DNA from 2 places in the Janthinobacterium sp. 1L-D-8-B-C4 genome. Region 1 is predicted to be linked to the other one. Evidence: predicted binding sites of a transcription regulator. Region 1 holds the regulator's gene; the other holds the start of a gene.
What was found. Region 1 encodes FliA, which starts transcription of late flagellar genes. Its sites were predicted from a motif close to CTAAAGTTTNNNNNNNNNNNGCCGNTA; they were not measured.

Region 1 (4,414 bases):
GCGACCCGACGGTTGCGCGCGCGCCCTTCCGGCGTGTCGTTGTCGGCGACCGGGACATTGTCGGCGTGGCCAACCGCCGTCAGCCGCTGCGCCTGCACGCCGCTGGCGATAAACAGGCGCACCACGGCACTGGCGCGCGCCGACGACAGTTCCCAGTTCGAGGCGAAGCTGGAATTGCTGATCGGCTGGATATCGGTATGGCCTTCTACCTGTACATTGTGAGCGTCGCCGCGCAGCAGCACCGCCACCGCGCGCAGCGCCTGGTCCGATTCCACCGTCAGACCGGCCGCGCCGGGATCGAACAGCACGCTGGCGTTAATTTCCACGCTGACGCCACGGCTGGTCTGCGTCACGCGCACCTTGCCTTCCTTCACCAGCGGCGCCAGGGTCGAAGTGAGGTCCTGCGCCAGGCGCGTCATGTGTTCGCGTTCGCGGCGGATCGCTTCGGTGCGCCGTTTCAGGGCCGGGTTCGGCAGCGCAATCGCCTGCGGCGCCTCCATCTGGATCGGCGGCGCGCCCTTGTCGAGGCTGAAGGCGGTGCCGATGGCGTCGGAAAACACCCGGTACTTGCCTTCATTGACCTGCGAGATGGCGTACATGACCACAAAAAAAGCGAACAGCAGGGTGATGAAATCGGCGTAGGAAATCAGCCAGCGGTCCTGGTTGTCAGGCTCCTCGTCATACTTCCTGCGCGCGCGCCGCATCATGGTCAGTGCTCGCTCAGTGTTCATGCAACAGGCTGGCCACGCGCTCTTCGATGATGCGCGTATGGTCGCCGGTGGCGATATCGTAGAACACGGCGGCGGTGATTTCATATTGCACCACGCGGCGCGAAACGATGGCTTTCAGCTTGTTGGCCACCGGCAGGAACAGCAAGTTGGCCAGGCCGACGCCGTAGATGGTCGACACGAACGCCACGGCGATGCCGCCACCAAGCTTGCTGGGGTCGGTCAGGTTTTCCATCACGTGGATCAGGCCCAGCACGGCGCCCAGGATGCCGATGGTGGGCGAATAGCCGGCTGCCGATTCCCAGATTTTCACGGCCTGGCGTTCGGCCAGTTCATAGGCGGTGATTTCCACGTCGAGCAGCTGGCGCAGCTTGTCGGGCGCGATGCCGTCGACGATCATGCGCAGGCCCTTGGCGTTGAAATGATCAGCCGTGCTTTCCATCATGCGTTCCAGCGCCAGGGTGCCGTCGCGGCGCGCCGTCAGGCTCCACAGGCCGATATCGCGGCCCAGCTCGGCACGCATGTCGGCCGGCGGAAAAAATACCCAGCGCAGCATTTCCAGCCCGCGCACAAAGGTGCGCAAGCGCGTTTGCAGCAGCACCGCGCCAAAGGTGCCGATGACCACAATGGCAAAAGCGGCCGGCTGCAGCAGCGAGGCCATCTTGCCACCTTCGAGCGCCTGGCCGACCAGGAGGCCCGCCAGCGCCAGCGCCAGCCCGATTACGCTGGACCAGTCCACGCCTGCTCCCTCAAGGTTGCGCGCAGGCGCGCGACGGCCTGGGTATGGAGCTGCGAGACGCGCGATTCGGACACGCCCATCACCGCGCCGATCTCTTTCAGGTTCAGCTCTTCCTCGTAATACAGGCTCATCAATATTTTCTCGCGTGGCGGCAGCGCGTCGATGGCGTCGATCACGGACTGCCGGAAGTCGGTGTCGAGCAAGGAACGCAGCGGGTCGCTGTCCTCGTCCACGCAATGGCGGTCGAGGAAGCTGTCATTGCCGTCCGGATCGTGGAAGTCTTCATAGTAGACCAGCTGGTGGCCACCGCCCTCGCCCAGCATTTCCTGGTAATCGACCAGCGATATCTTGAGCAGCTTGGCCACTTCCGATTCGGTCGGCGGATGGCCCAGGCGCTGCTGCAAGGTGCTCATCGCCTCTTCGATCTTGCGCATGTTCTGGCGCATGCTGCGCGGCAGCCAGTCGCTGGTGCGCAACTCGTCGAGCATGGCGCCGCGGATGCGCAGCACGGCATACGTTTCGAACTGCGCGCCATGCGTCTCTTCATAGCGCGTGATGGCATCGAGCAGGCCGATCATGCCGGCCTGGATCAGGTCGTCGACCTCGACCGATGGCGGCAACTTGGCCTTCATGTGGTGCGCCAGGCGCTTTACCAACGGAATATGTTCCGTCAGCAAATGATCCTTGTTCGATTTCCCTTTGACCGTGTACATAGGCTACTTATTATTATCTTTGATAGGGTGCTGCAAAATCATCAGGCGCTGAAATGGTGTGGACTCCCCGTCTGGTACAAGGTGGTGCCCAGCACCGGCGCCGCCGAGCGGGCCAGCCGTTCGGCCAGTCCGCGAAACGCCACCGATGCGCCAGCCAGCGGAAACGCATCGATCACGCTGCGGCCCAGCCGCGCCGCGCGATGCAGGTATTCGTCGGCCGGAACCGAGCCCATCGACGTCAGTTTCACGGCCAGGTAGCGGCTTGCCGCTTGTGCCATATTATCGTATACCACTTTTGCCTCGGTTTCGGAAGCGCCAGTGACAAGGATGCCGAAAGGACGGCGGCCCAGTTCCTGGTTCAGGCGCTTGATCAGGCAGTAGGCGGCCTTGATCGAAGTGGCGCTGGTCGAGACCTGCACCACGATATCGGCGCTGGCCATCATCGGCACCGGAAAGCAGGCGCCGCCCTGCCCGGCCATGCTCATGTCGCCATCGACCAGCACGATGCCGGCCTGGCGCGCCATCACTTCGAAGGTCTTGGCCAGGCGCCGCGCCTCTTCCTCGCTGGCGTAGCCGGGGCCGTCCATCAGATGGTCGCGCGCGCCCAGGCTGGCCACGCCAAAGCCCTGCGGCACCTGGTGAATCACCTGGTTCAGGCCGCATTGCTGGCGCGCCACGTCAAGCAGGCTGGCGCCGTGCGCCAGGCCCAGCCGTGAAGCGACGCCGTCGCCGCTGGTGCTGGCGTCGAGCAGCAGCACTTCATTGCCGGCATGCGCCAGCGAAGCGCCGAGGTTGACCAGCATCGCGCCCTTGTCGTCCTGCGGCGTGGCCGACAAAAACGTCAGCACGCGCGGCTGGACGCCGGCCAGCATGCGGCGCAAGCCTTCGGCCTGGTCGAAATCAAAGTTAGCCACCGTGCACCCCGCGCGCTTCATTGTTGCGGGTCGCGGCCTGGGCCATCAGCAGCGGCAGTTCGTCATCCGAAAACTGGGTTGCGGCGCTATCGCGCTTGAGCTTGAAGGCGCGGTCGATCAGGTAGCCGCGGTCGGCCAGGTACAGGTCTTCCGGCACGCGCTGGCCATTCGACACATAGAACAGATTGAGTTTCTGGCGTATCACCACGTCGAGCACATTGCCGATCGAGGCCGCTTCATCGAGCTTGGTCATGATGCAGCCGGCCAGGCCGCCGCCCTGGTAGGCGCGCACCACTTCGTTCAGGGTTTCCTGGGTCGCGGTCGAGTTCAGGCACAGCAGGCGTTTCACATCGGCGCCGGCGCCCGACAGCATCGCTACCTGTTCCGTCACCATCTGATCGCGCTGGCTGACGCCCACCGTGTCGATCAGCACCGTATGCTTGTTCTTGAGTTCTTTCAGGGCGATGCGCAGGTCGGCCTCGTCCTTGACCGAATGCACCATCACGCCGAGGATCTTGCCGTAGATGCGCAATTGCTCATGGGCGCCGATACGATAGGCGTCGGTGGTGATCAGGGCCAGCTTTTCCGGGCCGTGGCGCATCACGCAGCGCGCCGCCAGCTTGGCCGTGCTGGTGGTCTTGCCGACACCGGTCGGACCGACCAGGGCGAACACGCCGCCCTGTTCCAGCATCGCGTCTTCGTTGGCCATGGTGTTCAGGTTGCGGCTCAGCACGGTTTTGATCCAGCGCATGCTTTGCGCGCCGTCCAGGCCTGCCGGCAGTTTGTCGATCAGGTAGCGCGCCAGGCTGGCCGAAAAACCGGCTGCCAGCATTTCGCGCAGCACCACCATTTTTTGCGGCTCGCGATGCTGGGTGGCGCCCCAGGAAATTTCCGCCAGCTGGGTTTCCATCATGCCGCGCATGGCGCGGATTTCATTCATCATGCCGTCGATATCGGCGGTGGCATTCTTTTTCACGTGTGCCAGCGCGCTGGTCATCATCTGCTGCATGCGCGCCATGTCCAGGCCTTCGGCGGGCGCGGCGGCAGGACGGGCGGGCGGCGCGGACGGGCGCTGCGGCACGGCAAACTGGGTCTGCAGCTGCGGGCGCGGATGCGACATTTCGGACGCGGCCGGCGGCGAAGCGAGCGAGGCGGCATCGTCATTGGCCAGCGCGAGGATTTCCACCACGCCGTCGCCCTGGCGGTTCGACAGGATCACGGCATCGGGGCCCAGCGCTTCGCGCACCTTGCGCAGCGCATCGCGCGAGGTCGGCGCGGTAAATTTTTTCACATTCATGGCCGCACCCCCATGACTGGGTT
Region 2 (4,414 bases), on a different contig from region 1:
GCGGGCCAGACGGCAAACGGCATGGGCATGATGATCAGTTCCTCGCGGGCCATCATCTATGCCAAGCCGCAAGACGGAGAAGACTGGGCCGACGCGGCGCGGCGCGTGGCAATTGAAACGCGCGATGCGATCAATGCGCATCGCTCATTGTAAGCTGTACCATGAAAAATGCCGGGCTTGCCCGGCATTTTTCATTCAGTCACGCTGTGGCGCGACGATTTCGGCATAATCGTACAGTTCCCCGAGAATCTCCTCCCCCCGCTCATCGACCGATTCCGACAAGGTATCGATTTCCGTAAACAGCATCTCGATGGTGCGGGCACCGGCTTCGCCGTCGAACAATCGGGCGGCGCGGTGCTCTTCCCAGCGTGCGCTTTCCGCTTCGCTCAGGGTCTGCGGGAAGTTGCGCGCGCGGTAGCGAAACAGCAACTCCTGCAAGCGCTCGTCACTGAAGGAAGGGCGGGCGCTGGCCAGTTTTTCTGGCGTCTCGCGGCGCAAGGAATCGAGCACGCGGCGGTCGTCGTTGCTGACAAAGCCGTTGTACAGGTCTTCATCGACGTCGGCACGGCCTTCGGCGGGGCGCTTGAACACTTCAGCCCAGATGGCGTCCATGTTCGGCGCGCCGGCCGCCAGGCGGCCGTTTTCCAGCGCGGCAGCAATATCGATGCCCCATTGCGCAGCCATCGGCGGTGACAGGGTTTTCAAGTTGCCCACCAGCATGGGTGACTTGTTCAGATGCACGCTTTTCACGGGCAGGCGCGTCATGCCTTCGAGCATGGCGTCGGTGCGCGTGAACAATCGCGTGCGGATGGTGTCGGCATCCAGCGTGAACAGCTCGCTTGGGTCGTACTGGCAATCCCATACCAGGATTTCATTCTTGTTGGAAGGGTGCGTGGCCAGCGGCCAGACCACGCCGATGCAGCCGCGCTCGGCCGGGAACATGCCCGACACGTGCAGGAAAGGCTGGCGCTGGGCGGCGGCCAGGTGCATGCCCATTTCGCTGGCGACCTTGTCTTTCTTGTGCAGCGCCAGGCAGAAATCGAACAGTTTTGGTTGTTTCTCCTTGATCAGGCGGGCCAGCGCGATGGTGGCGCGCACGTCGGACAGCGCATCGTGCGCCGCTTCATGGAGCAAGCCGTTAGCCTTGCTTAAATGCTCGAGCTTGAAACTGGTCTGGCCATCGTCGCGCTTCGGCCAGGAAATCCCTTCGGGACGCAGCGCATGCGTCATGCGCACCACGTCGAGCAGGTCCCAGCGGCCGCAATGGTTTTTCCATTCGCGCGCATATGGGTCGATCAGGTTGCGCCAGAACAGGAAGCGCGTTACTTCATCGTCGAAACGGATGGTGTTGTAGCCCACGCCGATGGTGCCCGGCTCCGAAAAGGCCGCTTCGATGGTGGCGGCGAACTGGTGTTCGGGCACGCCTCGCGCCAGGCATTGCTGGGGCGTGATGCCGGTGATCAGGCACGATTGCGGGTCTGGCAGGAAATCATTGGCAGGCTGGCAATACAGCATGATGGGTTCGCCGATTTCGTTCAGGTCGGCGTCGGTGCGGATGGCCGCGAACTGGGCCGGCCGGTCACGGCGCGGCTGCACGCCAAAGGTTTCGTAGTCGTGCCAAAGAAAAGTCTGGTTTGTCATTGGTGGTGCTTGCATGGTGTGCGGCGAAAAAAGTCGCCGCTTCAGTTTTCGGAATTCTTGCCGATATTACCAAAGAGAGGATCAGCTGTACTGCGCATTCTCGCATGGAGTCAACCATTGTCCGTCCAAGGAGGCTTATCGTGTCACTTCCCATCGCCGCAAGCGGCAATTCCGCCAGTTCCGTCAGCAATACCGGCAATATCACCACCGGTGTCACCGGCAAGGACGACAAAGTCAAGCAGGCCGAAGGCAGCACCGCCCAGATGAGCGTCAACGACCGCTCGAAACTGCAGCTGAACGCCGCCATTTTGCAGGCGTCCATGAATGTATCGATCAGTTCGCAGAATGATCCGCTGGCGCTGGTCTACAAATCGGCCATCACCAGCATCAACGAAGCGCTGCAGGCCGATTTTGGCGACGACGCCGTGCAAAACGCGGCATCGCAGGACAATAGCGCCGAAGCGACCGCGAACCGGATTGTATCGCTGTCGACCGGCTTTTTCGAGGCGTTCAAGAAGCAGAACCCCGGCATGGACAACGATGCCGCGCTGGAAAAATTCATGGGCACCATTTCCGGTGGCATGGAAAAAGGCTTTTCGGAGGCGCGCGACATCCTGAAGGGCTTGAATGTGCTGCAAGGCGATATCGCCGGCAATATCGACAAGACCTATGAGCTGGTGCAGAAAGGCTATGCCGATTTCGTCGCCGCGCATTCCAGCAAGAAGGCCGACACGGCGGCTTGAGCTTACACCGCAACGCGGTTGCGGCCGGCATCCTTGGCGCGGTACAGCGCCGCATCGGCCGTGGCGATCAGGCCATGCTCGTCCTGGCATTGCGCCAGGCTGGCCACGCCGAACGAGCCCGTGATATGGGGCAAGGGACAGCGCAGATCCTCGAAAATGACCGCCTGCCGCATGCGCTCGCACAGGCGTTCGGCCACCAGCAGCGCCAGGTGTTCATTGGTGTCGGGCAAAATAACCATCAATTCCTCGCCGCCATAGCGCACCGCAAAATCGGTGGGGCGCAAGGCCGCACCCACCACCTGGGCGGCGATGCGCAGCGCCTGGTCGCCGGCCTGGTGACCGTGCTGGTCGTTGAAGCGCTTGAAATGGTCGAGGTCTATCATCAGCAGCGACAGCGGCGCGTCGCTGTCGTGCGCGGTGGTGATCATGCTTGGCAACAGATCATTGAGCCAGGCGCGGTTGTACAGGCCGGTCAGGCTGTCGACCATCGACAACTGGCGGTAGAACTCGCCCAGTTTCTGGCGCCGGCGCAGCAAGGCATTGGCGGCGCGGATGCGAAACGACATCAATCGCAGCAGGTTGCGCGCCAGGCCGTTCGACTGTTCGATCAATTCCCACACCAGCACGGCGTCGATCACCAGCACATCGGTTTCTTCCAGCGCGGAAATGGCGGTCAGGTTGCTGGCCTCATCGAGCACCGATTGTTCGCCCACGCTTTCGCCGGGCAAGACTTTGCTGACGGTGCCGTCATCCATGCCGGTATAGGTATCTGCCGCCACCGCCAGCGAGCCGCGCAGCACGATATACAGGCAGGCGCCGCTGTTGTCGCCCAGTGCTTCGCCCGCTTCAAGCCGCAGCACCGGGCAGTGCGCCAGCATGGCCGCCGTGGTGTCATCGGCGGCGGCGGAAAACAGCTGAAGATCGCCGATATTGCAGCCCGAAGCGCCAAAATTGCCGATTTTTTCCACGATATGCTTTCCAGAGACGACCCCGCGCAAGCGGCGGGACGTGCGCATCATCATAGCGTAAAGCGTTCTTGGGAGTAATAACTATGGTTGATTTGAAAGCACAACCCACCACTTTCATGAAAGTGTGTGGCACAAAAGCAAAGGCAGCCTTGATCGGCTGCCCAGGTCTCATATGAAAAACGGGGGATTATTCGGCGGCTTCTTCGACGTCCGCCGTGTCATTCACGGCGTGCTTGCCGGTGGCGTGGCGTTTGCTGTCTTGCAGGCGGCCCAGGGCGCTGTCGATCGCGCGTTTCAGTTTGTCGGTAGCGCCGCTGACCGACTGGTGCACCGAAGCATTCTGCTCGGTGACGGCGATCGGCTGGTAGCCAGCGATGCGCGCTTCCATTACGCAGCGAATGTCGTCGGCGCCGCCTTTCGGGCCATTGGAGTCGCTAAGGTGGACTTCAATGCGGGTGATGTTGTCGCGGAAACGGCTCAGGGCTGTTTCCAGTACGGATTGCACATGTTCGTTCAGTCCAGCGTTGTTGGCGATGGTGCTGTCGGTTTGAATATTGATTTGCATATGCTATCTCCTGTCAATTCGAAAAAAACCCAACACGGGCGTCATGCTGTGCCCGGTCATTGCGGCAGCTTTGCCAGTCAATGCCCGTTGCATGAGACTTATCTTACTCCTGTTTGCCGGAATTCAAGGGCGCGGCACAATTAAGCCGGGCTTAACGGTTCAGCCAGGTCAAGTTTCTAATTGTTGATCAGGCCGGCTGCGATATTGATCGACAGTCCCAGTACCACCAGGTTGAAGAAAAAGCTCAGCACCGACTGGCCCAGCACGATCTGGCGCATGGTGCGCGTCTGCACCGTCACATCCGAGGTCTGCACGGCCACCGCCAGGGTGAAGGCGAAATACAGGAAATCCCAGTAGTCGGGGTCCTGCTCGTCATCGGGAAACTTCAAAGGTCGGCGGTCGGCTTCGGCGCGGTAATACAGGTGGGCATAGTGAAAGCAGAACAGGGTGCCGACCAAAAACCAGGAGCCGACCAGGGTCAGTATCGTCAGCGCGTA

Region 2: a site for FliA is predicted at 1,681-1,707, ahead of AC0Z42_RS10980 (DUF5610 domain-containing protein). Genes of this name have one in related genera too.

What each region holds. Positions count from the first base shown of each region.
Region 1 covers NZ_JBXAVX010000006.1:52,455-56,868, reverse strand. The annotation lists gene motD (flagellar motor protein MotD) at 1-704, opposite strand, end outside; gene AC0Z42_RS12355 (flagellar motor protein) at 721-1,467, opposite strand; gene AC0Z42_RS12350 (RNA polymerase sigma factor FliA) at 1,449-2,180, opposite strand; gene AC0Z42_RS12345 (MinD/ParA family ATP-binding protein) at 2,222-3,094, opposite strand; gene flhF (flagellar biosynthesis GTPase FlhF) at 3,087-4,391, opposite strand.
Region 2 covers NZ_JBXAVX010000005.1:82,309-86,722, reverse strand. The annotation lists gene pyrF (orotidine-5'-phosphate decarboxylase) at 1-153, shown strand, start outside; gene sbcB (exodeoxyribonuclease I) at 196-1,641, opposite strand; gene AC0Z42_RS10980 (DUF5610 domain-containing protein) at 1,782-2,384, shown strand; gene AC0Z42_RS10975 (GGDEF domain-containing protein) at 2,387-3,352, opposite strand; gene AC0Z42_RS10970 (HPF/RaiA family ribosome-associated protein) at 3,540-3,917, opposite strand; gene AC0Z42_RS10965 (DUF1345 domain-containing protein) at 4,094-4,414, opposite strand, start outside.